DNA from 3 places in the Alloalcanivorax xenomutans genome. Region 2 is predicted to be linked to each of the others. Evidence: predicted binding sites of a transcription regulator. Region 2 holds the regulator's gene; each other region holds the start of a gene.

Region 1 (10,450 bases), 760 kb from region 2:
AACGTCTACGCCGGCCCGGCCATGCGCCGCCGTGCGCAGTACATGTATGGCGGCTTGCTGCCGAAGGGGCCGCGCGGTCAGGTGGACGCGGGTCTGGGCAAGGGCACGTCCCGGGGCACCGTGACCCTGATCGCGCCCACCGATGAAATCAGCGAGGCGTTTGAAACCCACACCATTGACGGTGTGGAAATCGAATTCCAACTGACCCCGGGCACCGAAGCCCCGGCCGAAATGAACCTGTATTTTCCGCAATGGCGGGCACTGTGCGTGGCCGAGAACGCCTGCCAGTGCATGCACAACATTCTCACCATCCGTGGCGCGCTGGTCCGTGATCCGCGCATCTGGTCCTACTATCTTGGCCAGACCCTGGCCCGCTACGGGGAGCGCAGTGATGTGCTGTTCGCCCAGCACCATTGGCCCACCTGGGGCGCGGACAATATCCGTGAGTACCTGGCCGATCAGCGGGATATGTACGCTTTCCTCAACGACGAAACCCTGCGCCTGCTTAACCACGGGCTGACGCCGATGGACATCGCCGAGCACATCAAGAGCCTGCCGCAACCGTTGGCGCAACGCTGGCATGCCCGTGATTATTACGGCTCGGTGAGTCATAACGTGCGCGCTGTTTACCAGCGCTACATGGGGTTCTACGACGCCAATCCGGCGCACCTGAATCCGCTGCCGCCAGTGGCAAGCGCCCGCCGTACCATCGAGTGGATGGGCGGTGCCGAAGCGGTATTGGAAAAAGCCAGAGCAGAGTTCGAGCGCGGTGAATATCGCTGGGTGGCGGAGATCGTCAACCAGGTGGTGTTCGCCGATCCGGACAACGCCGCCGCCCGGGAATTGCAGGCCGATACCCTGGAGCAACTGGGTTATCAGTGCGAGAACACCACCTGGCGCAACGCCTACCTCACCGGTGCCCAGGAGCTGCGCAAGGGCGTCAAGCGGGTGCCGGGCGGGCAGGCGCCGGATCTGGTGCGGGCGCTGACTCCGGCGTTTTTCTTTTCCTTGCTGGCGATCCGGCTGGACAGCGAAAAGGCCGCGTCACAACCGATGACGCTGAATTGGCACTTCCCGGATCTGGACCAGGACTTCGCCTTGACCGTGCGCAATGGCGTGCTCACCTATCTGGAAGGGCACCGTCATGATAACGCTGACGCCAGCGTCACCATGGGCAAGGCCGACCTGGATCAGGTCGGTCTGGGTAAACTGACATTGCCGCAGTGCATGCAGGACGGTCGGCTGGCGGTGGCCGGGGATCAGGCCAAGGTGGCGGCTCTGTTCGGCATGCTCGATCAGTTCCAGTCTTCCTTCAACATCGTTACCCCGGCGACGCTGGGGTAACCGCTATTGCTGATCTGATTGCGCGGCGCGCTCCAGCGCCGCCACCTGCTTTTCCAGCGCTTCCAGCTTCTCGCGGGTGCGTTCCAGCACCCGCTGTTGCACATCGAATTCCTCCCGGCTGATCAGATCCAGCCGCGCCAGCGCTTCGCCCAGCACTGCCCTTATACTGTGCTCCACATCGTCGCGCAGCTGCCCCGGATCTCCGGGCAGGCGCCGCTGAATGTCGGCCATTAGTCGGTCGATAAAGGGTTGGCTTTGCATGGCCGTAGGCTCCACTATGCGTTCAGTCGGCGTGATGGTATCACTCCAGGTCGGGGTTGTGCGGCACTGACTGCCGTGCCCCAAAATGGAACGCGCTCCAAGTCGGTGCACTATTATACCGCAGCGGAGTTGGAGCGTGGCCCGCGTCGGCGATGTAACCCTTTGAGAAAGCGTGACTTTTTAAAACTGGCATGGGTCGTGCACAAGATGGGTCAGAGCGTTCGCGCAAGTGGATGGATCGGGAACCAAAGAGGGGCCTGAAACGAAACGGACGTTACCGGACGCGTTAAGAGCGTTGAGGAGATAGCAATGAAACTGGTTACAGCCATTATCAAGCCGTTCAAATTGGATGATGTGCGTGAAGCACTGTCCGAGATCGGCGTTCAGGGCATCACCGTTACCGAGGTCAAGGGTTTCGGTCGCCAAAAGGGGCACACCGAGCTCTATCGTGGTGCGGAATACGTCGTCGACTTCCTCCCCAAGGTGAAGATCGAAGTGGCCATTGCCGATGGCAGCCTGGATCAGGTGATCGAAGCAGTCACCAAGGCCGCCAACACCGGCAAGATCGGTGACGGCAAGATCTTCGTCACCAATCTGGAGCAGGCCATTCGCATTCGTACCGGTGAAACCGGTGAGGATGCCATTTAAGAAGTTTTAGAACGTGTGCTGAATCGACCCATGCCAAGGCTTTTGGACACGTTTTTATTTCTCGGAGGGTTGCAACGTGGAAAACCAAATCTTTGAATTGCAGTACGCCATCGACACTTTTTATTTCGTGATCTGCGGCGCACTGGTGATGTGGATGGCCGCGGGCTTCGCCATGCTGGAGGCGGGCCTGGTACGCGCCAAGAACACCACTGAAATTCTGACCAAGAACGTGGCGCTGTTCGCCATCGCCTGCACCATGTACATGGTGTGCGGCTACGCCATCATGTACGACGGTGGCATCTTCCTGAAAGGCATCACCGACTTCGATCTGGCCGGTGTGTTGTCCGCTTCCGCGGAGAACGGCTTTGACGGTGATTCCGTTTACTCCGGCGCGTCCGACTTCTTCTTCCAGGTGGTGTTCGTGGCCACCGCCATGTCCATCGTTTCCGGTGCCGTGGCTGAGCGGATGAAGTTGTGGGCGTTCCTGCTGTTCGCCGTGGTCATGACCGGTGTTATCTATCCGCTGGAAGGATCCTGGACCTGGGGCGGTGCCGACGTCTTCGGTATGTACAATCTGGGCGACCTGGGCTTCTCCGACTTCGCTGGTTCCGGCATCGTGCACATGGCCGGCGCCGCCGCCGCCCTGGCCGGGGTGCTGCTGCTCGGTCCGCGTAAAGGCAAGTACGGCGCCAACGGTCAGATCAACGCGATCCCCGGTGCCAATCTGCCGCTGGCGACCCTGGGGACCTTCATCCTGTGGATGGGCTGGTTCGGCTTCAACGGCGGTTCCGTACTGAAACTGGGTGACGCCGCCAACGCGCACTCCGTGGCCGTGGTGTTCATGAACACCAACGCCGCCGCCGCCGGTGGCGCCATCGCCGCCCTGATCGTGGCCCGTATCCTGTTCGGCAAGTCCGACCTGACCATGTTGCTCAACGGTGCCCTGGCCGGTCTGGTGGCGATCACCGCCGAGCCGTCCACGCCGACACCGCTGTTGGCGACCCTGTTTGGTGCGCTCGGTGGTGTGCTGGTGGTGTTCAGCATCGTCACCCTGGACAAGCTGAAAATCGACGACCCGGTGGGCGCCATCTCGGTGCACGGCGTGGTGGGTCTGTTGGGCCTGCTGCTGGTGCCGGTGACCAACAGTGACTCGTCCTTCTCCGGCCAGATCATCGGCGCCCTGACCATCTTCATCTGGGTGTTCGTGGCCAGTCTGATCGTCTGGGGTATCCTCAAAGCGGTCATGGGGGTTCGTGTCACCGAGGAAGAAGAGTACGAAGGCATGGATCTGGTGGACTGCGGTATGGAAGCGTACCCGGAGTTCGTCAAAAGCTGATCGATCACCTTCCGGATGAAAAAGGGCGCCCATGGGCGCCCTTTTTTTATGACCACCATCCTGTTGTCTTATGTCATCCGTTTGACCAGAGACAACGGCAGCACCTTCATGGCAAAACCCAGCGGTGCCCAGGGCCAGCGTGGTACGTAGGCTTTGGCCGGTTCTTTTTCGATGGCTTCCACTAGTTGCCGGCAGCCGGTTTCCAGATCGACGATAAACGGCGCGTTTTTCACCTGGGCATTGATGTCGGTGCGGATGTAGCCGGGATAGATCGTGCTCACCTTGATCGGCTTGCCGAGCATCTCCATGCGCAGGCCCTCGGCCAATGCGGCCACGCCGGCCTTGGTGGCGGAGTAGGTATTGATGTTTTTACGCAGGCCGCGCAAGGCACTCATGGAAGACACCACCACCAGATGGCCGCTGTTCTGTTCGCGGAAGATTTCCATGGCCGCCTCGCACTGAGCCAGGGCGGCGACGAAGTTGGTCTCGGCGGTCTGGCGATTGGCGTGGAAATGACCGGTGCCCAGCGGTTGTCCCTTACCGATGCCAGCGTTGACGATGATCCGGTCCAACTGACCCAGCTCCGCCTTGAAGGCGCGGAATACGTCAAAGACCTGCTCGTAGTCGTTCACGTCCAGTGGCCGGATCGCCACGGTGATGGTCGGGTGTGCCTGTTCCAGCTCGTTTTTCAGGGCTTCCAGTTTATCCAGGCGTCGGGCGCAGAGAGCCAGGTCGCGGCCCATGGCGGCGAAACGCCGGGCCATGCCCATGCCCAGTCCGGAACTGGCGCCGGTAATCAGAATGGTTTTGCGGTGCGGCATTGGGAGTCCTTATACGCCTGATGTGCCGGTGGTGGCTTGCGAAATCGCTGTAGCCCTCTGTGGGAAGCTGCTTCAGCAGCGAATCGCCTGCAAGTGACACTGCGATTGCGGAGCAGCGAATGAGGATGGTGCCGCTAACCGGGGCGGCCCGCCAGTCCCGACGGGCCTTTCGTCAGGATCAGCGATAAGTAAGCAGCTCGCCGCGCAGATGCAGGTGTTCGTTGAGCGTGGCCAGGCGCAGGCGGCCGGCGTTGACCAATAGACGGGTGACGCTGGTGTTGACCAGGCCGCGATTGAAGGTGATCAAGGCGTCGTCGGCCAGTTCAAGCAGGTGCTGTATGGCCACGCTGATGGCGCCGCCGGAGGTGAACACCAAAGCGGAATCGCCGCGCTCCAGGCCATTGGCCAGGCTGTAAAGCGACGCCAGAACCCGCTCACGGAATGCCGGCCAGGTTTCCTGGTAGTCGTCTTCGTTGCGCTGCCAGCGTTGCAGGGCCTCCTCGAAGCGGGCCTGGAAGGCGCGTCGGGGATTGGGCTGCTCGGCCAGCCAGGCGGACAGCGCCTGATGATCGGCGGACTCCGGCCAGTGCACATGGAGCAGGCTCTTATGGTCGTACTCGTCGAAACCATGATCGGTCTGCCATTCCTTCGGCAGGGCCATTTGTTCCAGTGTCGCTTCGGCGGTTTCCCGATGCCGGCGCAACGAACCGCATACCGCCTGGGGGGCACCCAGGTCCTGCTCACTCAGATGGCGGCCGAGGATCCGGCTCTGCTCCCAGCCGGTGTCGGACAGGGCGTCATAGTTCTCCGCGCCAAAGCTTGCCTGGCCGTGGCGGATCAGATAAATCACAGGCATTGCGTACTCTCCCGGAGTCCGCTGGCGCCGGTGCCAGCGAACGCAGCAACCATTGACCTCATGCTAGGTATCGGTTTTCAATAAATCTAATGAATATTTGAAATAATTCCGGATAAGACTCATGCATGTTTCGCGCTTCGATCTGAACCTGTTCGTGGTCTTCGATGCTATTTACACGGAAGGGTCCCTGACCCGGGCGGCGCGGGTACTCAACCTCACCCAGCCGGCGGTGAGTCACGCCCTGGCGCGATTGCGGGAGCGTCTGGAGGACCCGCTGTTCGTGCGGCAGGGGGCGCGGATGGTGCCCACCAGCCGGGCCCGGGCCATGGTGACGCCGGTGCGTCATGCGCTGGGGGGCTTGCAGCGTTGCCTCAGTCATGAAGGGGGCTTCGATCTTGGTGAGGCGGAGCGCACTTTCGTGCTCGGGTTGCGGGATGGTCTGGAAGGATGCCTGTTGCCGCCGCTGATCTCCGCTTTGGTGGACGAGGCCCCGGGCATACGCCTGCAGTCGATGACGGTGCCGCGCCGGCAACTGGCCACGGAGCTGGCCAGTGGCCGCCTCGATCTGGCCACCGATATTCTGCTGCCGTTACCGGAGTCGGTGCAGCACCGGCGGGTCATGCAGGGGCCCTTGGTGGTGCTGATGCGCGAAGGTCATCCGCTGGCCGGGAATCTCGACCTGCCCGCCTATCTGGCCGCCCAGCACGTGCTGGTGTCGTCCCGCCGCGAGGGCCCGGGGATGGAGGATTTCGGGTTGTCCCGGCTGGGCTACCGGCGCCACATCCGGCTACGCTGCCAGCATCACCAGGCCGCGTTGTCCACGGTGATGGGATCCGATCTGCTGCTGACCTTGCCGGAACTGCTGGCCCGCCGCCTGGCGCCGAAAGGGGCGCACACCGAGTTCCTGCCGGTGGACATTCCCGGGCTGGAGTTACATCTGTACTGGCACCGGGATCAAAGCGCCGACCCCGGCCATAGCTGGTTGCGACAGAAGGTCATGGCGGTTATGGAACAGTTGTCCACTCATTCTTAATGCGGTGCTTACTGTTCCTCCTTTGTTCGTATTGTGTGACCTATATCCCACTTGTACCTTTTTAGCTCCCCGCTGTCGCGGGGTAGCCAAAAATGAAGGGGGACTCGACCATGTGGCACGTCAACTGGCCCCTGGTACGACGACGAGTGCTGCTCATCGTCATTCTGGGGGTCGTGGCCTGGGCCGTAGCGGTACAAGTGGGTGGCTGATTCCGGGTTGTGACCACTCAGAAAAAGGAGCCTTTGGCTCCTTTTTTTATGACCGCCGGTCATCCACCTTGCCGCCAGGCGGTGTCCGGTGACCGGCCTTCGTCGGGCAGTTCCAGCCGTTGTGCCAGGGCGGGGTTGGCCGCCACGGTGACATCCCGCGGTCCCACCACTTCGCCACAATCGGCGCAGGTGAGCTGAGCCTGGAAACGGTGTCCGTGACCGCGATGAATATGCTGCAGCGGGGCGCCATGGTCATCGGACAGCCAGCGGTCGCCCCATTGCACCAGGTGAATGATCGCCGGGTGCAGTTCCAGCCCCATGGCGGTAAGGCGATACTCTTCCCGCAGGGGGCGTTCCTGGTAAGCCCGCTTTTCCAATACACCAGCCGCCACCAGCTTGCGCAGCCGGTCGCTGAGCACATGCCGGGTGACGCCCAGCCGTTCCTGGAAGCGCTCGAACCGGCGCACACCAAGAAAACAATCCCGCAATATCAACAACGTCCAGCGGTCGCCGATCACCGCCAGGGTGCGGGCCATGGAGCAGGGCTCCTGATCCAGATCTTGCCAGCGCATAAATTTCTCCCTAATGGCCCGTAGTATAGGGGTTTGACAGGTTCTGAAAAAGAATGGACTATTGAGTTCCTTTTTGGAACCTTCAATGTCGATGGTCGGTGCCGTTATGTTGATCGTGGTGCATGCGTTGATCGCGGTGCGATGGGCCGGCCGTGGCGCAATTGGGAGAGAGTAATGAGTAAACCCGCGATGCTGGTGGTGGGGGCCGGTGATGCTACCGGCGGTGCCATCGCCCGGCGCTTCGCCCGCGAGGGTTATGTGGCCTGTGTCAGCCGCCGCAAGAAGGAATCCCTGGCGGATCTGGTGGCACGGATCGAAGCGGAGGGCGGAGAGGCCCGCGCCTTTGGCTCCGACGCCCGTGATGAAGAGCAGGCGGTGGCCCTGGTGGATACCATCGAACAGGAGGTGGGACCTCTGGAGGTATTGGTGTTCAACATTGGCGCCAACGTCAACTTCCCGATCCGTGACACCACCGCCCGGGTCTACCGCAAGGTCTGGGAGATGGCGGCGTTCGCCGGTTTCCTGGCCGGGCGTGAGGCGGCGCGGGTGATGGTGCCCCGAGGGCGCGGGACCATCATCTTTACCGGTGCCACCGCGTCGCTGCGCGGTGGTCGAGGCTTCTCCGCTTTTGCCGGCGCCAAGTTCGCGCTGCGCGCGCTGGCCCAAAGCATGGCGCGGGAGCTGGGACCGGAGGGCATCCATGTGGCGCACAGCATCATCGATGGCGCCATCGATACCGCCTTTATCCGTGACAACTTTCCCCAGCGTTACGCGCTCAAGGAGCAGGACGGCATCCTCAATCCGGAGCACATCGCCGACGCCTACTGGACACTGCATCAACAGCCCCGCGATACCTGGACCCATGAGCTGGATCTGAGACCCTGGATGGAGACCTTTTGAGATGAGCAAAACCGTGGAATTCTTCTTCGACGTGGGCAGCCCCACCACCTATCTGGCCTGGACCCAATTACCCGGAATCGCCGAACGTCATGGCGCCGAACTGGTGTACCGCCCGATGTTGCTTGGCGGGGTATTCAAGGCCACCGGTAACGTCTCCCCGGCGGCGGTTCCGCTCAAGGGCCTGTACACCCGAAAGGATATGCAGCGCTATGCCCGGCGTTATGGTGTGCCCCTCAAGCAGAACCCGCATTTCCCGGTGAATACGCTGAATTGCATGCGCCTGCTCTCCGCCGCCTTGAACACGCCGCAATGGGACACCATGCTGCGCGCACTGTTCGAAGGGATGTGGCTGCGGGAACGCAAACTGGATGAGCTGGACGTGCTCGGCGCGACCCTCCGGGAAGCTGGTCTTGATCCAGAGGAATGGGCGGCCCGGGCCCAGCAGCCGGAAGTTAAGGACGCGCTGAAAAAGACCACGGAAGAAGCCGTGTCCCGCGGCATCTTCGGCGCCCCGACCATGTTTGTCGGCGATGAAATGTTCTTCGGTCAGGACCGGCTGGATTGGGTGGAAGAAGAGCTAAGTAAAAATTAACAGTTAACAGTGAATAGTTAACAGAAAAACAGAGTCTGCTTATTCGCAAATACAGCTTGCGGATAAGCAGTTTGTCCGATTTTGATGCTATTCACTATTCACTATTCACTATTCACTATTCACTATTCACTGCTTCTCAGCGCTATATGAAACGCAATCTGGCCGATGACGCCGGCACTGGCGAGGACCACCGCGGCGGCCAGGGCCGGGTCGTCGCCGAGCACCGCCAGTGCCGAGCAGAGTGCGCCGATGGCCATTTGGGTAAAGCCGTACAGGCCGGAGGCGGAACCGGTGACGCTGGGCATCACGCTGATCGCTTCGGTGAGCGTGGCCGGCGCGGCGATACCGAGGCCGGTGGCGAATACAAACAGGGACAGCAACAAGACGGTCAGTGACAGATGCTCGCTGAGCACGGCACCGAGAAACACGAACGCCGCCAGCACACTGACCTGATTGGCGCGCATCAGCACCGTGCGCATGGGGAACCGCGCCAGCAGACGGCTGGCGAACACATTGCCCATGGACATGCCGGACACCAACAGAGCCAGATATAGCCCCACGTGTTCCGCCGGCACCTGCAACTGGTCCACGAACACAAACGGCGCCGCGCTGATAAACGCGTAGACTGACGTGGTGGCGCAGCCGCCGCCGAGGGCGAAGCCCAGGAACGCCGGTGAGCGCAGCAGCGCTTGATAATCCCGGACCAGGGTTTTGACGTTGCCGCCGCCACTGTCGCGCGGTCGGGTCTCCGGCAGCAGCCGCCAGGTGAACAGCACGTTGGCCACGCCCAGTCCCACCAGCAGATAGAAAATCCAGCGCCAGCCCAATTCGTTGGCCAGCAGCCCGCCGAGAATCGGGGCGATGCCCGGGCCCAGGGTTACCATCAGATTCATCATCGCCAGCCGTTGCGCCGCCTCCCGGGGCGCGGTGGTGTCGCGGACGATGGCCCGCGCCAGCGTCAGGCCGGCGCAACCGCCCAGGGCCTGAAACAGACGCGCGGCGATCAGCGCCTTGGCTTCCGGGGCCAGGGCCGCGGCCAGTCCGGCCAGGGTGTACAGGCCCAGGCCCACCATCAGCACCGGCCGGCGGCCGAAGTGGTCGGACAGCGGCCCATAGACCAGCTGCCCCACGGCGAGGCCGAGAATATAAAGGCTGACGGTCATCTGCATGGCGCTGGCGGAGGCATTGAGGTCGTCGCCAGCCAAAGCCAGGGCCGGCACGAAGATGTGCATCGCCAGGGTGCCGCTGAAGGTCAGTAGCGCCAGCCCCCAGAGCGGGGCGCTGGCGCCCGGTGTCGGGCGGGAATCGGTCATTGCTTCCGTGATTCGACGCCCCTGGAGAAGCCTTCTTCCCGGGGGCGCCGTGGTTGAGCCGTGGCGTGATCAGGCGCCGATGGCGGCGCTCATGAATGGCGGCAGGGTCAGGGCACCACGATGGATGGCGTCGCTGTAATAGCGGGTGTCGAAGTCCTTGCCGGCGGCGTCCGCCTCGCGGAAGGCGCCTACGTCACAGCCTTTGCCGGCCAGAGTGCAGCTCCACCAGCCGCTGGGATAGACCGGCTGAGGGAACGGCAGGGTCTGGGTGTGATCAAAGCCAGCCTCGCGCATGTTCACGTGCAGGTCGCGAATGATGGTGTCGCTGTGCAGCAGCGGTGATTCCGACTGCTGTACCAACACCCCGCCATCGGCGAGCACGCGGTGGCAGTGACGGAAGAATTCCGCCTTGAACAGCCCTTCCGCGGGGCCCACCGGATCGGTGGAATCGACGACGATGACATCGAACTGGCCGGGCTCGCAGTCCTGCATGAATTTGACACCGTCCTCGAAGCGCAACTCGGCGCGAGGGTCGTCGTTGGACTCGCACAATTCCGGGAAGTAC
Region 2 (10,450 bases):
GACCTGGGGATCGAGCACGTGATCCAGGGCCGTGAGGACAAAGGCGTGGCCCTGTCCGCGCTGGCACAGCAACTGGGCCTGAGCGCCGCGGAGATCGGTTACATGGGCGACGATGAACCGGACGTACCGGCACTGGAGTGGGCCGGACTGGGTTTCGCCCCGGCCAACGCCCACGCGGTGGCGCGCAGCGCCGCCGGCCATGTCACCGAGGCCCGCGGCGGCGAAGGGGCGGTACGGGAAGTGTGCGACAGCCTGCTGCGGCTGCGGGAGGGCCAGTGAGACGGCCCGGCCTGCTCAGCGCCAGCGGTGTTATCCTGCTGGGACTGATCGTGATGATGACCCTGCACGAATGGGGCAACCCCTTGGAAGGCGATAACGAAGCGTTCCTCAGCGCCCCGGCCATCACCGCCGAAAACATCGTCGCCCGTCAGTTCAACCGCGACAGCGGCGAAGTGGAATACCGGCTTCTGGCCAACAATCTGGAACAGTACGAACGCGAAGCGCTGACGCTGCTCGATCACCCGGACCTGAGCCTGAACAACGGCAACAACCAGTGGACCATCCAGGCCGACAATGGTGAAGTACGCGACAACGGCGATCTGATCGTCTTCGAAAACAACGTCGAGGCGGTCAGCAAGAACAACGGCGTCACCCTCGACACCCGGGAGCTGCACTACCTGAGCGGCGATCGCCAGGTTTCCGCCCCGGACACCGTCCATATGCGACACAGTGAAGGCAGCACCCGGGCGGGCAGCATGGACGCGGACCTGGACACCGGGCGCATGACTCTCAAGCAAGGAGTAGTAAGTGAATTCAAAGGACCCAAGCCATAACGGTCCGGTGCATGGCCCGCTGCGCCGCTGGCGCGCGGTAATAGCCGCCGCCATTCTGGTTCCAGCGCTGGCCGTGGCCCAGTCCGGCGCCGAGGGCCCGGTGGAGGTCAGCGCCAACCAGGCCGTGTTCGAACGGGACGCCGGCACTGGCGTATACCGGGGTGACGCCGAACTGATTCAGGGTAACCGTCAACTCAACGCCGATGTCTTGCGGCTGTTCACCGAGAACGAGCAACTGGTGCGGGTGGAAGCCACCGGCAGCCCGGTACGCATGCGTGAAGGCAAGGATCTGAACGCCCACGCCGACAAACTGGTCTACGATCTCAAGCGCCGCCGTCTGATCCTCACCGGCAACGCCTACGTGCAACATCAGGGCAACACCTTCGAAGGGGCCCGGGTGGAATATGATCTCAACTCCCGGCGCATGGACGCCAGCAGCGAGGGCGACAAACGGGTGCGGCTGGTGATTCCGGCCGCCAACGCCTCCCAGGCCCGGAACGGCGACAGCGGCGGCGAGGAGTCGCAAAACGGCGAAGGCAACCCAGGCGAGGACGGCAGCTCGACCCAGTCGCCCGCTAACAGCACGCCGGCCACCGCGCCGGACAACAGCACCCCCAATGATGCGGAGACCCCCTGACCATGGCGAAACTGAATGCCCGCCAACTGGCCAAAAGCTATAAGGGGCGCCGCGTCATCGAGGACGTCTCCCTGGAAGTGGAAGCGGGCCAGATCGTCGGCCTGCTGGGCCCCAACGGCGCCGGCAAGACCACCTGCTTTTACATGATCGTCGGGTTGGTGGAAGCGGACGCGGGGCGCATCGAGATCAACGGCGAGGACATCACCCACCTGCCCATGCACGGGCGCGCCAAGCGCGGTATCGGCTATCTGCCTCAGGAGGCGAGCATCTTCCGCCGCCTGACCGTGGAACAGAACATCATGGCGATCCTCGAAACCCGCAAGGAACTGAGCAAAGCCGAGCGTGAGCAGGAGTTGAACAACCTGCTCGAGGAATTTCACATCACCCATATCCGCGACAGCATGGGCATGAGCCTGTCCGGCGGCGAACGGCGGCGGGCGGAGATCGCCCGCGGCCTGGCCACGGACCCCGCGTTCATTTTGCTCGATGAACCGTTCGCCGGGGTGGACCCGATCTCGGTGAATGACATCAAAGGCATCATTCGCCATCTCAAGGATCGCGGCATCGGCGTGCTGATCACCGACCACAACGTGCGTGAAACGCTGGACATTTGCGATACCGCCTATATCTGCAGCGCCGGCCACATTATCGCCGAGGGCGATTCCCAGACCATCCTTGGCAATCAGCAGGTCCGCGACGTTTATCTGGGCGCCGACTTCCGGCTGTAGCCCCTTGGAAATCGCGGTCAACGGAGCCCTTACTCTTTTTCAATTGTAATTTCAACATTGGCATACATATTGCTTAAATAAATTGCGAAGCGTTGAAAGACGCTGCTATTCTGCCGCCTTGGCGATTCACCAGACCACCAAGGCAGTATGAAACCGAGTCTACAACTCCAGATCGGCCAGCAGCTCACCATGACGCCGCAGTTGCAGCAGGCGATTCGCTTGCTGCAACTGTCGACGCTGGACCTGCGCCAGGAAATCCAGCAGGCGGTGGAAACCAACCCCCTGTTGGAACTCGAAGAAGGGAGCGAAGCCTACACCGAGGACGACACCCCCGCCGATGACGATTGGGAAGCGGAGGAAATGGACCTCGAACGCGACGAGGCCCTGGACGACCTGGTGGAAGGGCCGGTGGAGAGCGACAGTGAATGGGATGACCTCTATGTGGGCCAGTCCGGTTCCGGCTCGGGCAACGGCGAGGACGATGACGCCGATGCCTGGCAACAGCGCCACGTCGCTCCGGTCACCCTCCAGGATCATCTGCTCTGGCAACTCAACCTCAGCCCAATGAGTGATCGGGACCGTGTCATCGCCGGCATCCTCATCGACGCCCTCGACCACCGTGGCTACCTGTCCCTACCCCTGGATGATGTGATCGACACCGCCGAGCGGCAAATATCCGATGCCGATGATCCGGTGGAGGAAGACGAAGTGGTGGCGGTCCTGCATCGGCTGCAGCAGTTCGACCCGATCGGCGTGGCCAGCCGCGACCTGGCCGAATGCCTGGGCGTGCAATTGCGCCAACAACCCGCAGACACTCCACACCTGGCCACCGCGACCGCCCTGCTGGAACATCTCGCGCTACTGGAAAAGCACGACTATGCCGGACTACGCCGCGCCATGGGGGTGACGGAAAGCGATCTCCTCGACGCTCTGGCGTTGTTGCGCACCTTGGATCCAGCCCCGGGCGAACAAATCGGCGGCGAGGTGGCGGAGTACGCGGTTCCCGACGTGGTGGTACGCCCCTTCCGCGGCGGCTGGCGGGTGGAACTGAACGAGGAAGTCCTGCCCAAGGTCAACCTGAACGCCCAGTACGCCCGGCTGGCCCGCCGCACCGAGGGCGAGGACGGCCAGTACCTGCGCAACTGCATGCAGGAAGCGCGCTGGTTCCTGAAAAGCCTGCAAAGCCGTAATGACACCCTGCTGAAGGTGGCCCGGCGCATCGTCGAGGTGCAGCAGGACTTCTTCCACTATGGCGAGGAAGCCATGAAACCGCTGGTGCTGGCGGATATCGCCGAGGCGGTGGAGATGCACGAATCCACCATCAGCCGGGTCACCAATCAAAAGTTCATGCTCACGCCCCGCGGGGTGTTCGAACTGAAATATTTCTTTTCCAGTCACGTGGACACGGAAGGCGGCGGTGAATGTTCTTCCACCGCCATTCGTGCCATCATTAAGAAGCTGGTCGCCGCCGAGAACCCTCGCAAGCCGCTCAGCGACAATAAGCTGGCCAGTTTGCTCAATGAGCAAGGGATCAAGGTGGCGCGCCGGACCGTCGCCAAGTATCGAGAGGCGATGCGAATCCCGTCTTCCAGCGCTCGCAAACGCCTGGTTTGACGACGCGGGAAACGGCTTATAACCCGGGCCAGCGGCCGGGGTTAAATAACGAGGCAAAGGAGCCAGCTATGCAAATCAACATCAGTGGCCATCACCTGGATATCACCGAAGCCCTTCGTGATTATGTGGACGACAAGTTTTCCAAGCTGGAACGGCATTTCGACCAGATCACCAGCATTCAGGTAATCCTGTCCCCGGAGCCGAACACCCACAAAGCGGAATCCACCATCCACATTTCCGGCGGCGAAGTCTTCGCCACCGCCGAGGCCGGTGACATGTACGCGGCTATTGATGCCCTGACCAGTAAGCTGGATCGTCAGATTCTCAAACACAAGGAGAAGACCGTGAGCCGCAAGCACGGTCACTAAGCGGATCTATGCGAGTACGAGAACTTCTCACCGAGGACCGCACCCATAACGGTATCGAGGTGGGTAGCAAAAAACGCCTTCTGGATCAGGTTGCCGAGCTGGCCGCGGCCAGTTGCGGCGACCTCGGCGCCCAGGAAGTGTTCGATGCACTGGTGGCCCGGGAGCGCCTGGGCTCCACCGGTATCGGTGAAGGCATCGCCATCCCCCACTGCCGACTCGGACGCTGCGAGCAAGCGGTGGGCCTGCTGCTGAAACTGGCCGAACCGGTGGACTTCGATGCCGTGGATGGCCGTCCGGTGGATCTGGTGTTCGTTCTGCTGGTGCCCGAACAGAACCCCGAACAGCACCTCAAGACCCTGAGTCACCTGGCCAACCTGTTCAACGACGAGGATTACCGGCGTGAGCTGCGCCAGGCCACGGACGATCATCAACTCTATATTACCGCCGTGGAGTCAGAGGCCGAATTGCGTCTGGCTTCATAAGCTGCGACAGGGCCCATGCGGCCGGTTCTCCCCGGCCCGGGCGTCTTTTGGGGGAAGAAAGCGTCAATCGCCATGAAACTGACCATTCTCAGCGGCCGGTCCGGCTCCGGTAAGACCACGGCTCTGCAAGCACTGGAAGACCACGGTTATTACTGCGTGGACAACCTGCCTCTGGGCCTGCTGCCACAACTGGCCGGACAGTTGGATGACGAGGACCGCGTGCTCGAGCGGGTGGCGGTGGGCATCGATGCCCGTAACCTGCCAAGGCAATTGCTGGCCTTTCCCTCCACCCTGGCGGAACTGCGCAAGTTGCAGGTGGAAACGGAAATCATCTTTCTCGACGCCGATCACGGCACCCTGCTCAAACGCTTCAGCGCCACCCGGCGCCCCCACCCACTCAGCGGCGATGATCGCACCCTGGCCGATGCCATTGCCTATGAAGCCGAGCTGCTCTCCGACATCCGCATGCGCGCGGATCTGGTGATCGACACCAGCACTCTGGATGTCCACTCCCTGCGCAATCAGATCCGCCAGCGGGTCGCCGGCCGCAACGTCAAACTGTCGCTGCTGATCCAATCGTTCGGGTTCAAGAACGGCCTGCCCAACGACGCCGATCTTGTCTACGACGTGCGCATGCTGCCCAATCCCCACTGGCACGGTGATCTGCGGGCCCTGACCGGTCGCGACGACAAGGTGGCGGCCTTCCTGCAATCTCATCAGGAAACCGAAGATTTGATCGACGATATTTTTCAGTTTCTGGTGCGCTGGCTACCCAGCTACGCCGCCAACGACCGCAGTTACGTTACCGTTGCCATCGGCTGCACCGGTGGCCGCCATCGCTCCGTGTATCTGGCCGAGCAGTTGGCCCAGCGCCTGCGCAATAAAGCCATCCCCTTGCATGTGCGGCATCGGGAGCTGGAGGGATGATCGAGAGGGAACTCACCATCATCAACAAACTGGGATTGCATGCCCGCGCCGCCGCCAAAGTGGTGAGCGTGGCATCGCGTTACAGCTGCACCATACAAGTGCTTCACAACGAGCGTCAGGTCGACGCCAAGAGCATCATGGGCCTGCTTACGCTCGGCGCCGCCAAGGGCACCAGCCTCAGAGTACGAGTGGACGGAGACGACGAGCAGCCAGCCATGGAGGAACTCACCGACCTGTTCGCCCGCCGCTTCGACGAAGAGGAATAATGGGCTGACACACGGCCCTGTTCTGGCAGGGCTCGCTACAAGGCCGCTGTGGGAGCTTGTCCGGGCGGCGGGCCGCTGCAAGCGAATGCAACCATGCCGCAGGGCCGGGATTCGCCAGCAGGCTGGCTCCCACAGCGGCTCCGTGGTCCGGTCTACTGCCCGTCTTTCTGCTCCCTCTGACTGCGCGCCCAGTTGATGACATAACTGCGGCTGACGCGATCGTGCAGGAGGTTCCCTTTCAGGAACAGGTTCACCAGGATCACCACTTTGCTGGTCAGCGCATTGACCACCACGAACGCCATGACCCGCCACAAATTGTGCGGAAATGACAGCCGCTCAAACTCCAGGCTCGTCACCCTGAGCCCCAGCATCCGTTTCCCCGGAGTCGCCTGCCCGGGTCCCGCCTCCATGACCAGCGCCATGAGCAAATAGGCCGGCACGGCGAGCACCAGAAAGAAGCCCATGAACGCCTCAATACTGATGTCGCCACCTGTTCCGTTGAAATCCGCCACCATGATGCTCACCACCCATATCGGCATGACCAGCAGTGCCGCCACCACCAACAGATCGATGACGATAGCGGCCATACGCAGGGTCATGCCGGTGAAATAAAGGGTTTCGGGGGCCGGCTCGGTGTTTGCCTGACGGGAGGGCGGCACCGTCTCCTTGCCACCACGCAACCCCTGTAATAAGGCCTGATCGCCGGAAGAATTCGCATCCAGGGGGGCCAACACCCGATCCATGGCGGTATCGCCAAAACGGGCCGCCAGCAAGCCACGACGCCCTTCCCAATCAAACAGGCTGTTCAAATAAGCCAGTATCACCGCATCCAGAGGCGGCTTGTTATCCTGCTGCCGAAGCCGTTCCACCAGCCGCGCCATCAGGGCATCACCCAAACCATGGTGAAAGGCGCTATCCAGCATCCAGGGACTGTTGGCGAGGAAACGCCATTCCTTCTCCTCAGCCGGCTGCCCCTCGCGCTCCAGCAAAGCCTGGCACTGGGTCAACAGCCGTTCGTGTTCACGACTGGCCGCCAGCCACTCGTCTTCTTCCGGCTCCCGTTCTTCCTCCTGCTCACGTGCCGCGGCCCAGGCCGGCTCCGGGTCCCGCGCCGGCGGGGGAGGCTGATCCAGGAACGCCGGCTCAGGTTCCACCGGTGCCGCTGGCGGACCATCCGGAACCACCGGCGCCGCCCATTCCGGTGTCTCGGGCGGAAGCGGCTGAGTCCCGGCGGCCGTGGCAGTGAATGCCTTCTCCGTTCGCTTCCCGGTTTCCGTTTCCAGCTCCGTATCACCGGCGGCAGCGGCACGGGCACGTTGCTCGGCAAGGCCCAGGGCACGTTTGTAGGCGGCGTGCAAAGCCTGGAATTGCTGCGGATGCTCATCCGGGCGGGTGCTTTTCAGCAAGCGCGCGTAGGCACGCTTGACCGCCCGGGTATCCTCGGTGGCCTCGAGCCCCAGGACGCGCCAGGGATCCATTAGAACCAATCCTCACTTTCCAGGCTGTCCAATGCCTCCTTGACCTCCTTTTGGACCCGGGCGATGTCCAGTGGATTTTGCCGGTCCAGAACCTGCTCGAACCGCCCCATCAGATCAGCGATGAACTCCCGACGGTCTCCCAGACTGGACTCATACAGCCGTTCCCCGCGGGCCAGCAGGGCACGGTTTTCCTCGCCGTCCCGGGGGTGGAACTTCAACGCCGCCAGACGTTGCAGGGACCTTGCCTTGTCGTCTTCGCTCAAGGCACCGGGCGTATGTTCGATCAACTGATAATAGGTCTTGCCGGTGGACTCCACCTTCACGTCCACTTCCAGAAGACCGTTCATGTCATAGCTGTAACGGACGATCACGCTTTCCTGTCCACGCGGCCCCTTGGGCACCGTCACGCTCAATTCGCCCAGATAAACGTTCTTCTCCACCAGACGGTTTTCGCCCTGATAGATCCGGATCTTCATCTTGGTTTGGTTGTCGGACGCGGTGGACAGATGACGCTCCACGCTGATCGGCACCACGCTGTTGCGCTCGATGATCGGCAGAAAGTAATCGCCCAGCCGGGGGTTGTCCTCGTTGATCACTCCGGTGCCAAGCGTATAGGGACAAACATCGGTAAGCACCACGTCGTCCAGCCCTTCCCCCCGCGCCAGCAGGCCGGCCTGGATGGTCGCGCCCACGGCGACCACCGTATCCGGATCCAGATGACAGGACGGCAGCCGGCCGAACATCTTGCCGACGGTGGAGCGGAACAACGCGAGACGGGTGGAGCCGCCGACCAAGACCACGTCATCCACCTTGTCAGGATGCAAGTTGGCATCCCGCAGTGCCCTTTCTATGGGGTGCTTCACTCTCAGCAGCAGAGGCGTGACAACACGGGCGAACCACTCCGGCGTCACCTCGTGGGTCACCTCCCGGTCCCCCAGCTTCAGGCTCAGAGTCTGGGCATTGCCCAGCCGGCGTTTGGCGCCTTCCATTTGCAGATACAGATTCTGCATCTCACTGGCCGGCAAGGCGTCCCGGCTCAGCTCATGTTCGGCCAGCACATCGTCGATCATGGCATCGACGAAATCCTCACCACCCAGGAAGTTGTCGCCGGCACTGGCGTGCACTTCCATCACGCCATCGAAGAATTCCAGCAACGACACATCGAAAGTACCGCCCCCCAGATCGAGAATCAGAAACAACCCTTCCTGCTTCTCGTGGAGACCATAAGCCATGGCCGCGGCGGTGGGCTCATTAATCAGCCGCCTGACCGTCAGTCCCGCCAGCTCCGCCGCCTGTTTGGTGGCATGGCGCTGGTTATCGTTGAAATAGGCGGGAACGCTGATCACCGCTTCCGTCACCGGCTCCCCCAGGTACGTCTCGGCATCTTCCTTGAGCGAGCGCAACACCAGGGAGGACAGCTCGGTGGCGCTGAAACGCTGATCGCCAAGGGTCACCTTGTGGTCGGTGCCCATGAGACGTTTGAACGCCGCCACCGTTCTATCACTATGGTGAATCAGCCGTTGGCGGGCGGTGCGGCCCACCATGATCTCTCCGCTGCCATCGACGCCCACCACGGACGGTGTCAGCACGTCGCCCAGCCGGTTGGAAATCAGCTCCACCCCTTGCCCGGTCCACACACCACATGCGCTGTTGGTGGTACCCAGATCAATACCGATGATCGCCATGGCCTCTCCTTTCGCCATTCACGTCCTCAAACGAACGCCGGGCGGTATCAAACCGCCCGGCGAGGATCCCGGTATCGACAAGCACCGGGCAATGTCGTGCTGAGCGAATCAGACAGAGGCAGGCTGCCGCGGCGCGGCTTCACCCAACTCGAAGATATCGCGGAACGAGCAATAGATGGTGGCGGAGTACAAAGCCATCAGCACCAACATCACCAACAGCATCACCACACCGAACACGAACATCAGAATACCGCTGATCACGCCCTGTCCGAGCACCCCGGTAATCACTCCGACAATGATCGCCGCCGCGATACCCAGCACCAGGAAAATCAGGAAGCCGATGATGCCGTACCACAGCATGGCCAGGAAATTACGGAATACCGCGGTGAAGCTTTCCACCATGGCCGCGAACGCATTGCGTTGCCCGAAGAACACCAAAGGCACCTGGAACCAGATCGCCGCCATGTAGGGAATGATCAACAACAGAGAGACCAGGCCGAACAGGATCATCTTGGCGATGCCAAAGGCCGGGTTCATCATGGGCGCGGCGTAGGGGTCGGCAAAGGAGCTGAACATCATCATCAGTTCACTGCCAAAGAACAGGGCGCCAAGAATGCCGATCAAAACAAAAAAGACCAGCATCGCCACGATCTGCGCCAGACCGGCCATGAACAGCGGCCCGGTCTGATTGGAAAATCCGACGAAAAGGTCACCGAAGGAAAACGTGTTTTGCTCACGTACCCTGTGGGCAATGAAATACAAGCCGACGACGAATACCGGCGCGAACAGGGTGGGAATGAAAGTACCGATAAAAGGAATGAATGCGGTGATCAAACCGATGGCCATGAAAATCAGCAGGAAAACGAAAGTGGCCAATGCCCACATCAACTTGTTCTGACGCACGATCTGCCAAGCCTGTGCCCACCAGACGCCGCCGTTCCCCACCGGCCGCTTCTGCGCCTGCCCTACCGTTCCCGATCCCGCCTGTGTCACCAGCACATCCGCGCTGGGCCCCTGATATGGATTATTGGATTCCATAATGTATGCTCCTTGTCCTTGGTTAAGCCAAACAGTGAATAATCATTCTGAAAGACGAAAAACAGCTAGCGCCCGGCGACTTTCATGGGCGACAACAGTAACGAACCACAGTGGATATTCCCCCTTCGATCCACATCCGTGCCACTGCCCAGAACGCCTCCGAACATGTCCTTCAGATTTCCGGCAATAGTAAACTCTTGCAATGGTCGCTGTATAACCCCGTTTTCCACCCAGAACCCCGCGGCGCCGCGAGAATAGTCTCCTGTGACGAGGTTCACACCTTGTCCCATCACTTCGGTGACCAGAATTCCCGTTCCCAGGCGGCGCAACAGAGCTTCCTGACTTTCCCCGGTATCGCTCAGAATGACGTTATGTACTCCACCTCCGTTACCGG
Region 3 (10,450 bases), 770 kb from region 2:
CTGCCGCACTCGAAACGACGGGCATCATCCGCCGGCCGCCAGTCCTGGCGGTCGTAATCACCGGATGCCGCCACCATGTGCCAGCCGAACTGACGCAGGCGCAGCCGGTCGCGGGCTTCCGGACGGGCGTAAAACAGCGCCAGCCCTTCCGGCCCCAGCATCCACTTATGGCCGTCGGCGACGACGAAATCCGCATTGATGCTTTCGGCGTCGAAGACGTGAGCCCCCAGACTCTGGATCGCGTCCACGCAGAACAGCACGCCCCGTTCCCGGCACGCGGCGCCGATCGGCGCCAGGTCCAGGCGGATGCCACTGGCATATTGCACCGATGACAGTGACACCAGGCGTACACGGGGGCCAAGCGCATCGATGACGCGCTGCTCGGCGTTGTCCCCGTCCACCGGCACCTGGATCACCTCCACACCCTGTTCGGCCAGGGCCTGCCAGGGAATGCGGTTGGAGGGGAACTCCTGATCGCTGATCAGCACCTGATCGCCGTCCCGCCAGGACAGCCCCTGGGCGATGACGGACAGCCCTTCGGAGGTGTTCTTGAGCAAGGCGATGTCTTCGTGCGGCACACCGCCGATCAGCGCGGCGAGGCGGCCGCGCAGAGTTTGCTCGGTGTCGAGCCAGCGCGGATAGTCCCGCGCCCCCACGGTGATGTTCTGCTCGGCGAAACGCACCACCGCGTCCCGGGTGCGTTTAGGCCACGGCGCCACGGCGGCGTGATTGAGATAAAGCACGTCGTTTTCAAGAGGGAATTCCGCGGACAGATCCAGAGCGCTGGTCATGTGATGATCGACTCCATTGTCATTGCCGGGCGGGTGGGTATCATCCTGCCCGAAAGGGGCATCGATAATTCGCCGGAACACATGACTCACAGCATGACCGATTGCCGTGGCAGGTCAACCTGGCCCGTGATGCATGGTGCCCGGGGGTGGGATAAACTGTGGTGAATCGCGGGATTCACCGGTCTTGGGAGTAAGGATGAATGGCTGATCTGGAAAAAGCGACGCGTAAGGCACAGGAATTCCGGCAACGGGAGCAACAAATCCTGGATACCGCTCTGGAATTATTCCTGGAGCAGGGAGAGGATCGTGTCACCGTGGAAATGATCGCCGACCGGGTGGGGATTGGCAAAGGCACCATCTATAAGCACTTCGAAACCAAGAACGAGATCTATCTGCTGCTGATGCTGCGTTACGAAGAGGATCTGGCGGCGGTGTTCAACAGTATTTCCGAGGACGACGACAAGGAAAAACTGACCCGCGAGTATTTTCGTTTCCGCATCAACGACCCGGCCCGCTACCAGCTGTTCGACCGGCTGGAAAACAAGGTGATCAAGGACCACGCGGTGCCGGAACTGGTGGAGAAACTGCACAACATCCGCGAAGCCAATTTCGAGCGCCTCAAGAGCATCGTCAAGGCGCGCATCAGTGAGGGCTCCCTGGAAGACGTGCCGCCGATTTATCACATTTGCGCGGCCTGGGCGCTGGCCCACGGCGCCGTGGCGCTGGTGCAATCGCCGTTCTATATGGGGCTGATCGACGAAAAGGAGGATTTCCTCGACTTCCTGATCGAAATTGGTATTCGCATGGGCAATAAAGGACAACGCCGAAAATGACTTCCGCCGATTCCCTGTTGGCCCTGCTGGAAAAGGCCGAACGGGACGAGCAGGGGCTGCCGCCGGTGCATCAGTGGCACCCGGAACATCAGGGCGAAAGCCGTATGCGCATTGCCCGTGACGGCACCTGGTATTACCAGGAATCGCCGATTGAACGAGAGCGTATGGTGCGATTGTTTTCCACCATTCTGTTACGTGAAGGCGATGACTACTTCCTGATTACGCCGGTGGAAAAACTGCGCATCGAGGTGGACGACGCGCCTTTTGTCGCCACCGACGTACAGCGTGTGAAGGACGATGGTGTCGACAAGCTGGTGTTCACCACCAATGTGGGAACTCACGTGGTGGCTGGTGAACGGCATCCATTGCGGATAGAACACGACCCGGACAGCGGGGAGCCGTCCCCTTATCTCCACGTGCGCGACAATCTGGAAGCGCTGATTTCCCGCAACATGTTTTATCAACTGGTGGAATGGGCCGGCCATGAAGAGCGGGACGGCGTGACCCACTTGTATATCGACAGCGACGGCGCCCGTTTCCCCCTCGGTTCCTTCTGATACACAACCAGACCGGACTACGAAGCCGCTGTGGGAGCTTGCCTTGCAAGCGAATCTTTTGCGCCGGAAGCCGAATTCGCTTGCAAGGCAAGCTCCTGCGGTGGCCTGGTAGCGACCTCCGATTGGATCTCTCTCAGGTTGTAGTGTCAGCAAACCGCCCCACAACCGTGCCCGTTTTTGTTCCAACATGGCGCACCATAATCTGCCTCGAAATGGGGCGCCCTTGCCCGCCGCTAAAGCGAGCGTCTCTTCCCTTGATCGTTCTTCATGGCCTTAAACCCATTTAAATCAAAGGGTTATGCACATGGCATGGGCTTTGCTTTCACCCTGTTCAACAGTTGGCAAGCTGAAACGGTGAAAGGGGACATTCCCATGACGAAACAAAAGGTGTTGCTGGTAGGCCACGGTATGGTGGGGCAGCGCTTTCTGGAGGCGCTGGCGGACCGTGGTGGTCTTGATCACTACGATGTGACGATCCTGTGCGCGGAGAGCCGGCCGGCCTATGACCGGGTTGGCTTGACCCGTTACTTTACCGAGCGCGATGCCGATGCTCTGTCGCTGGTGCCGGAGGGTTTCATGGCACAACCGGGGCTGACCCTGAAGCTGTCCACCCGGGTGCGCGAGATCGACCGGGACGCCAGGGTAGTGATCACCGAAGCGGGAGAGCGGCTGGATTACGACAAACTGGTGCTGGCCACCGGGTCCTATCCGTTCGTGCCGCCCATTGACGGTAACGACCGCCCGAACTGCTTTGTTTACCGCACCCTTGATGACCTGGACGAGATTATCGCCGCCGCGGATCAGGCCCGAGTCGGCACCGTGGTGGGCGGCGGCCTGCTCGGCCTGGAAGCGGCCAAGGCCCTGCACGATCTGGGACTGGAAACCCATGTGGTGGAGTTCGCGCCGCGTCTGATGGCGGTTCAGGTGGACGATCTCGGTGGCGGTTTGTTGAAGGACAAAATCGAAGCGCTGGGCGTGACGGTCCACACCAATACCGGCACCCGGGCCATCGTCGACGGCGAACAGCACCGCCATCGCATGGACTTTGGCGAGGACCGCCACCTGGAAACCGACATCATCGTGTTTTCCGCCGGCATTCGTCCGGAGGACAGCCTTGCCCGCGCCTGCGGGCTGGAGGTCGGTGAGCGCGGCGGGGTGGTGATTGACGATTACTGTGTCACCTCCGACCCGGATATTTTCGCCATCGGCGAGGTGGCGTTATGGCAGGGCCGGATCTTCGGGCTGGTGGCGCCGGGTTATCAAATGGCGGAGACCGCCGCCGCGCGCCTGTGCGCGGATTCCGAGCCGAGTTTCCAGGGTGCCGATATGAGCACCAAGCTGAAACTGATGGGTGTGGACGTGGCCTCGGTGGGGGATGCCCATGGCCAGACGCCTGGTGCCCGCAGCGCGGTGTTCTTCGACCAGAGCACCGGCGTGTACAAGAAAGTGGTGGTCAGCGAATGCGGCAAGAAACTATTGGGCGCGGTACTGGTGGGCGACGCCAAAGATTATGGCAACCTGCTGCAACTGTGCCTGAACCAGATCGACCTGCCCGGAGAAGCCGCCGCTCTGATCGCTCCGGCCGCCGGCGATGCCCCCATGCTCGGCGCCGATGCCTTGCCGGATAGTGCCCAGATCTGCTCCTGCAACAATGTTTCCAAAGGCGCGCTGTGCGCCGCCATCGATGATGGCGCCACCACCGTTGGTGATCTGAAAGCCTGCACCAAGGCCTCCGCCACCTGCGGCGGCTGCGCCGCTTTGGTCAAGCAGGTGCTGGACAGCGAGCTGGCCAAGCGCGGCGTGGAGGTGAATAACCACGTGTGCGAACACTTCCCGTATTCCCGCCAGGAGATCTATCACCTGGTGCGGGTGGGGGAAATCAAGACCTTCGACGAGTTGCTGGAAAAACACGGCAGTGGCGACGGCTGCGATATCTGTAAACCGCTGGCCGCTTCGGTGCTGGCGTCCTGCTGGAACGACTATGTGCTGAGCAAGCCCCACGCCGGTCTGCAGGACACCAACGATTATTTTCTCGGCAACATGCAACGTGACGGCACTTACTCCATCGTGCCCCGTGTACCCGGCGGTGAAATCACGCCGGACAAGCTCATCGTGCTGGGCGAAGTGGCGAAGAAATACGATTTGTACACCAAGATCACCGGCGGGCAGCGGGTGGATCTGTTCGGTGCCCGCGTCGATCAGCTGCCGGAAATCTGGAAGATTCTGGTGGACGCCGGTTTCGAGACCGGACACGCCTACGGTAAATCCCTGCGCACGGTGAAATCCTGCGTCGGCTCCACCTGGTGCCGATACGGTGTCAAGGATTCGGTGGGCACCGCCATTCAGGTGGAAGAACGCTACAAGGGGCTGCGCAGCCCGCACAAGATCAAGATGGCGGTGAGTGGCTGCACCCGCGAATGCGCCGAAGCGCAAAGCAAGGATGTGGGCGTGATCGCCACCGACAAGGGTTGGAACCTTTATGTCTGCGGCAACGGCGGCATGCGTCCCCGTCACGCGGATCTGCTCGCCTCCGACTTGTCCGATGAACAACTGATCAGAACCATCGACCGCTTTTTGATGTTCTACATCCGCACCGCCGACCGCCTGCAGCGCACCAGCGTGTGGTTGGAGAACCTGGAAGGCGGGCTGGATTACCTCAAGCAGGTGGTGCTGGAGGATTCGCTGGGTATCGGTGAAGAGCTGGAGGCGCAGATGCAACAGGTGATCGACACCTATCAATGCGAGTGGAAGACCACCGTGGAAGATCCCCAGGCGGTGAAACGCTTCAAGCACTTCGTTAACGATGATGTCGCCGATGACAATCTGCATTACGTCCGTGAGCGTGGTCAGCGTCGTCCGGCCTATGAGCATGAACGTATCGAGCTGGTGCAACAGGAGGGTTAAGGCATGAACAGTTCCGTTACTCTGGAATGGAAAGCGGTGTGCAAAGTGGATGAAATTCTGCCCGGTACCGGTGTCGGAGTGCGCCTGCCCGAGGGGCAGGCGGCGCTGTTCCGTACCCGCGACGGCCAGCTCCATGCGCTGGATAACATGGATCCGTTCAGCCGCGCCAATGTGATCAGCCGCGGTCTGCTGGGCTCCCTGGGGGGGACCAGAGTGGTGGCGTCACCGCTGTATAAACAGCACTTCTGTCTGGAAACCGGGAGGTGCCTGGAGGACGAGACGGTATCCCTGACCGTGTATCCGGTCCGGTTGCGCGGCGAGCTGGTGGAAGTCGCCGTCGGCTGATCAGGCCTCGTCGTCGCCGCCGGGCTTGGGCAAACCGGTACCGCATTGTTTGCAGAAGCGGGCGTCCGGATCATGGTCATGGCGGTGGCAATTGGGGCATTCCCGTTCATAGCGGCGGGCAATGTGCGCGGCGGAGATTTCCGCGGTGACGATGCCGGTGGGCACGGCGATGATGGCGTAGCCGGTGATCATCGCCAGGGACGCCACGGCCTGACCGATGGGCGTTTGTGGTGAGATGTCGCCGTAGCCCACCGTGGTCACGGTGACGATGGCCCAGTAGATGCTGCGCGGAATACTGGTGAAGCCATTGCTTGGCCCTTCGACCACGTAGATCAGACTGCCGAAAATGATGATCACCACCAGTACCGAGAACATGAAAATGCCGATCTTGCGGCGGGTGCGGACCAGCGCCAGGCCAAGCTGATTGGCCTCGCTCATCAGCGCCGCCAGTTTCATGATGCGGAAGATTCTCAGCACCCGCAGAGCGCGAATGGTAAGCAGATAGTTGGCGCCGGGCACCAGCAGGCTGATGTAAGTGGGGACCACGGAAAGCAGATCAACCACGCCGAAGAAACTGCGCGCATAGCGCAGCGGGCGGTCGCTGACCCAGAGGCGAACCAGGTACTCACCAGTGAACAGCAGGGTGAAGAACCATTCCACGCCATACAACCAGTCGCCGTAACGCTGGTGGATGCTTTGCACGCTGTCCAGCATGACGGCGACAACGCTGCTGAGGATGGCGATGATCAGCAAGAGGTCGAAACGCTGGCCGGCCGGGGTATCCGTGCCAAAGATAATGTGGCGCCAGCGCTCACGCTGGGATGGGGACTGGGACGACATCCTGTTGATTGCTCCGTTTCTGCCCATGCCGGACCGGACGGGCCCAATGAATCCGGTCATTCTGATTTGGCTAGGGTCTGTTCACACTATTTCCGTCGCGCCTGCTGGATGCCCTTTTTGCCTCCAGCCAGGCGGAGGGCGCGCGGTTTGGTCATTCCAAATGAGCAACCGACAACGACGCGGGAGGTAAAAAGGGCTCCAGCCCTTCGGGTTGCGGCTAAAACATCACCACTCTGCGTTACTCGTCGTTCATTTGGAATGACCAAACTTCTCTCCTCGTGCCTGGATTGGTGACGTTTTAGCCGCAACAGGCGCGGTGGAAATAGTGTGAACAGGCCCTAGGCTACATTCTCTCTTGTTAAACCTTTCGTGACCACCTAACTTGTCCCTTGTAACGTATACCGAAGCGTTGGGGAAAACGTTTCAGGGAAGACAAGCAATCACCTCCGATGGCGGCGGCCTGGCCCCGCGATCCGCATAATGATAGTCAACAATAGTCAGGGGGCGACAATGATCGGTATGGCATTGGCGCGGCGAGGGCGACGCAAGGGGACAGTGTCGCGGGCCGTGGTGGTGCCCACGGACGGGGTTGGAAAAGGGGAGGGCAAGCGGCACGTGATGAAACGGATCCGGGCTTTCCTGATTGCCATGCATCCACTGGTGGCCGCGGCGATCTGTTGCCATGCTTTCTGGATGGCGGTCTCTCAGCGTCACTGGATCTGGCTTGGCCCTCTGCTGGTCAACGCGCCGACCTTGTCGCTGGCGGTATGGCTGGTGCGGCGTGGCCGTTCCGGCTGCGGCTCGCAACTGCCTGTGGTGTTGTTGAGCGCCTGGCTCGGCAGCGCCTGGACCTTGCTCGGTACCCTGTCGCTGGATGATCCCCAGCCGCTGGCGTGGATCTACACGGCAATCGGCCTGGTCGGACTGGCGGCCTGCCTGCTTTGGTATTTCCCTCAATACCGGGAACGCGGCGATGGGCCCCGGCCCGGTCAGCGGTTGCCGGTGCTGACGTTTCAGGACTTGCGCGGCAATGCGGTATCCTCCACCTCATTGCGGGGCGCCCCGGCGGTACTGTTATTTCATCGCGGCGACTGGTGCCCGAAAAGCGTGGAGCTGTTGCGTCTGCTGGCGCGGCATCGTGGTGCCCTGGGGCGTCGCGGCGCCCGTATCGTCCTGATCAGCGCCGACAGCGATGCCCGCTCCTGCCGCATGGCGGATCGGCTGGGCGTACCGCTTGAACGTTGGATCGATCCGGATCTGACCGCTGCCCGGCAGCTGCAATTGCTGGATCCCGGCGGTACCCCTCTGGGGCTGGAGCTGCTGGGGCATCAATCCGACACCGTGGATCCCACGGTGATCATCATCGATAGCCTGGGTGATATTCGCTACGTGGACAAGGCCGGGAATTCCCGCTACCGATCCGAACCGGTGACCTTTCTCAGGGTGCTGGACAGCGCGGTGCCGGCGTCACGGTAGGAGGCCCTCGGCCGATGGCTACAAAGCCGCTGTAGGAGCTTGCCCGCAAGCGAATTCTTCAGACGCGGTGCAATTCGCTTGCAGCGGCCCGCCCCCGGACAAAGCCCCTACAGTTATGGACTCAGCGGTCGCGTTGCGGCAGCACGTCGCGGACCTTGTTGGCCAGCGCGCGTACGGCGTCCTCGGTGGTCTGCCAGCCGATACAACCGTCGGTGACGGAAACGCCGTATTGCAGATCATCCAGATTCTCGGGAATTTTCTGATTCCCTTCGTTGAGATGGGACTCGACCATCAGACCGACGATGGAGGTGTTGCCCTCGAGGATCTGATTGCCGATGTTTTCCATCACCAGCGGCTGCAGGCTCGGGTCCTTGTTGGAGTTGGCGTGGGAGCAGTCCACCATGATGTTGGTGGAAACGCCGGCCTTGTGCAGGGCGCTTTCCGCCAGGGCCACGGAGACCGAATCATAATTAGGCTTGCCACCGCCACCGCGCAGTACCACGTGGGCATAGGGGTTGCCACGGGTGGTGGTCAGCGCCACGCGGCCATCCGGGTCGATGCCCAGGAAGCGATGCGGGTGCTGTACGCTGAGCATGGCGTTCACCGCCACATCCAGGCTGCCATCGGTGCCGTTCTTGAAGCCCACCGGGCTGGACAGACCAGAGGACATTTCCCGGTGGGTCTGGGATTCGGTGGTGCGGGCGCCAATGGCGGACCAGGCAATCAAATCCTGCAGATACTGTGGCGTGGTCGGGTCCAGTGCCTCGGTGGCCGCCGGCAGGCCCAGTTCGGCCACGTCCAGCAGCAGACGGCGGGCGATATGCAGCCCTTCCTCCACCTTGAAGGAGTCGTTCATATACGGGTCGTTGATCAGGCCCTTCCAGCCCACGGTGGTGCGGGGCTTCTCGAAATAGACCCGCAATACCAGAAAGAGAGCATCGTCGACTTCCTCGGCCAGGGCCTTGAGGCGACTGGCGTATTCCAGAGCCGCTTTCGGATCATGGATGGAACAGGGCCCGATGACCACGAACAGACGCGGGTCCTTGCGGTCGAGAATGTCACGAATCACCTGCCGGCCGCCGACCACCGAGTCCCGGGCGGCGTCGCTCAGAGGCAACTTTTCCTTGAGCGCCCGTGGCGTGATCAACACCTGCTGGGACTCGATATTGAGATCGTCTACCTGTCGTATCTGGCTCATGATGCTGGATTGGCCTGTGTTTTCAGTCTCTGCGGACCCGGCAGTCTAGCCGAATCCGGATGACGAAGAAATAACACAGAGCCAGGGGGGCAGTTAATAGTGAATAGTTAACAGTGAATAGCGGCGCGGCCACCAGGGCTTCCCGTTACCTGCAACGGCGGCTCGCGTCGCTGTTCCCTGTTCCTTATTCACTGTTAGCTGCCTTAATCAGTTTTTCCACATATTCCGGCACCAGCTGCGTGGCGGGGCCGTGGTGGTGTTCGTGGAAGGCGTTGAGCTGCTCGGAGGGTTCCAGGTTCAGTTCCACCGTATGGGCGCCGTTGGCGCGGGCCTCGGCGACGAAGCCGGCGGCGGGGTAGACGTTGCCGCTGGTGCCGATGCTGATGAACCGCTCACAGCGGGCCAGCGCCGCGTAGATCCGGTCCATCTCCAGGGGCATCTCACCGAACCACACCACGTGGGGCCGCAGACAACCGGGCACCCCGCACAGCGGGCAGGCCAGCCCCGTGCTCAGCTCATCGTCCACGGTCACCAGGGCATCGGTGGTGCGGCAGCGGGCTTTGCACAGCTCTCCGTGCATATGGATCAGGTTGCGGCTGCCGGCGCGTTCGTGCAGGTTGTCCACGTTCTGGGTGACCAGCAGCACCTGACCGGGCAGGGCGGCTTCCAATCGGGCCAGGGCCCGATGCGCGAGATTGGGGGTAATGGCCGGACCGTGCAATTGCCGGCGCCGCTGATTGTAGAACTGATGCACTTTCACAGGGTCGCGTTGGAAGGCTTCCGGTGTCGCCACCTCCTCGATACGGTGTTCCTCCCACAGACCACCGTTGTCGCGAAAGGTGCGGATACCGGACTCCGCGGAGATTCCGGCACCGGTAAGTATTACAATCTTTTCCTGCATGTCTCTTACCCATGGAGAATTATGGACACCATTATTGCACAGCAGGAGATTGTGTCCCTGCCGCAGCGCGGCCGGGTCAATCTGTTGCATTTTCACCAGGGCATGGTGCTGCTGGTGGGGGCGGACGCCGTCGGTCTGTACCGTGATCGGGCCTCAGTGGACGACCCGCTGGCCAACGGGTTGATCGGTTATGAAACCATTCCCGATGAGCTGCGGCCGACTTTCCGTGAGGGCGCCGGCTACGTGACCGAGCAGGTTTCCGGTTATGTGGCCCTGCACTCCGGCGCGGTGTTGTTCATTCGTCCGGACGGCGTGGCGCTTTACCCTGACGGCCAGAATGCCCTGCGTGACCAGCATCGTTGCTGGCTGATTCCTTTTCCCCCCCTCAGTTGAGCGGAGATCGTCATGGCGGAAGAAAGCACCCGTTTGCGGCTGCGGCAGTTGACCACGGAAGATTACCCGGCGTTGGCCCGGCTGATGGACCAGGTTTACCACGACATTGGTGGCGCCTGGCCGGAAGACACCATCAAGGCCCTGATCCGCGTGTTCCCGGAAGGGCAATTGGTGATCGATGACAACGGTGAACTGGTGGCGGCGGCCCTGAC

Evidence for each region. Region 2 encodes sigma-54, which starts transcription at its own class of promoters, with help from an activator protein. Its sites were predicted from a motif close to TGGCACNNNNNTTGCTNT; they were not measured.
Region 1: a site for sigma-54 is predicted at 1,793-1,810, ahead of glnK (P-II family nitrogen regulator). Genes of this name have one in related genera too.
Region 3: a site for sigma-54 is predicted at 2,487-2,504, ahead of nirB (nitrite reductase large subunit NirB). Genes of this name have one in related genera too.

Annotation. Positions count from the first base shown of each region.
Region 1 is NZ_CP136538.1:4,224,926-4,235,375, reverse strand. Features, by position in the region: gene RYH70_RS19580 (alkyl/aryl-sulfatase) at 1-1,344, shown strand, start outside; gene RYH70_RS19575 (accessory factor UbiK family protein) at 1,348-1,605, opposite strand; gene glnK (P-II family nitrogen regulator) at 1,915-2,253, shown strand; gene RYH70_RS19565 (ammonium transporter) at 2,330-3,589, shown strand; gene RYH70_RS19560 (SDR family oxidoreductase) at 3,658-4,410, opposite strand; gene RYH70_RS19555 (histidine phosphatase family protein) at 4,589-5,266, opposite strand; gene RYH70_RS19550 (LysR family transcriptional regulator) at 5,388-6,299, shown strand; gene RYH70_RS19545 (winged helix-turn-helix transcriptional regulator) at 6,568-7,080, opposite strand; gene RYH70_RS19540 (SDR family oxidoreductase) at 7,255-7,980, shown strand; gene RYH70_RS19535 (2-hydroxychromene-2-carboxylate isomerase) at 7,982-8,572, shown strand; gene RYH70_RS19530 (multidrug effflux MFS transporter) at 8,695-9,885, opposite strand; gene speE (polyamine aminopropyltransferase) at 9,955-10,450, opposite strand, start outside.
Region 2 is NZ_CP136538.1:3,465,026-3,475,475, forward strand. Features, by position in the region: gene RYH70_RS15870 (KdsC family phosphatase) at 1-279, shown strand, start outside; gene lptC (LPS export ABC transporter periplasmic protein LptC) at 276-833, shown strand; gene lptA (lipopolysaccharide transport periplasmic protein LptA) at 808-1,470, shown strand; gene lptB (LPS export ABC transporter ATP-binding protein) at 1,473-2,198, shown strand; gene RYH70_RS15890 (RNA polymerase factor sigma-54) at 2,346-3,812, shown strand; gene hpf (ribosome hibernation-promoting factor, HPF/YfiA family) at 3,881-4,180, shown strand; gene ptsN (PTS IIA-like nitrogen regulatory protein PtsN) at 4,189-4,662, shown strand; gene rapZ (RNase adapter RapZ) at 4,735-5,589, shown strand; gene RYH70_RS15910 (HPr family phosphocarrier protein) at 5,586-5,855, shown strand; gene RYH70_RS15915 (RDD family protein) at 6,008-7,333, opposite strand; gene RYH70_RS15920 (molecular chaperone HscC) at 7,333-9,036, opposite strand; gene RYH70_RS15925 (BPSS1780 family membrane protein) at 9,127-10,056, opposite strand; gene pmbA (metalloprotease PmbA) at 10,122-10,450, opposite strand, start outside.
Region 3 is NZ_CP136538.1:2,699,989-2,710,438, reverse strand. Features, by position in the region: gene RYH70_RS12465 (aminotransferase class V-fold PLP-dependent enzyme) at 1-791, opposite strand, end outside; gene RYH70_RS12460 (TetR/AcrR family transcriptional regulator) at 992-1,624, shown strand; gene RYH70_RS12455 (DUF1285 domain-containing protein) at 1,621-2,181, shown strand; gene nirB (nitrite reductase large subunit NirB) at 2,554-5,085, shown strand; gene nirD (nitrite reductase small subunit NirD) at 5,089-5,430, shown strand; gene RYH70_RS12440 (ion transporter) at 5,431-6,270, opposite strand; gene RYH70_RS12435 (redoxin domain-containing protein) at 6,751-7,746, shown strand; gene RYH70_RS12430 (3-deoxy-7-phosphoheptulonate synthase) at 7,868-8,944, opposite strand; gene cobB (Sir2 family NAD+-dependent deacetylase) at 9,129-9,845, opposite strand; gene RYH70_RS12420 (hypothetical protein) at 9,867-10,238, shown strand; gene RYH70_RS12415 (bifunctional GNAT family N-acetyltransferase/carbon-nitrogen hydrolase family protein) at 10,251-10,450, shown strand, end outside.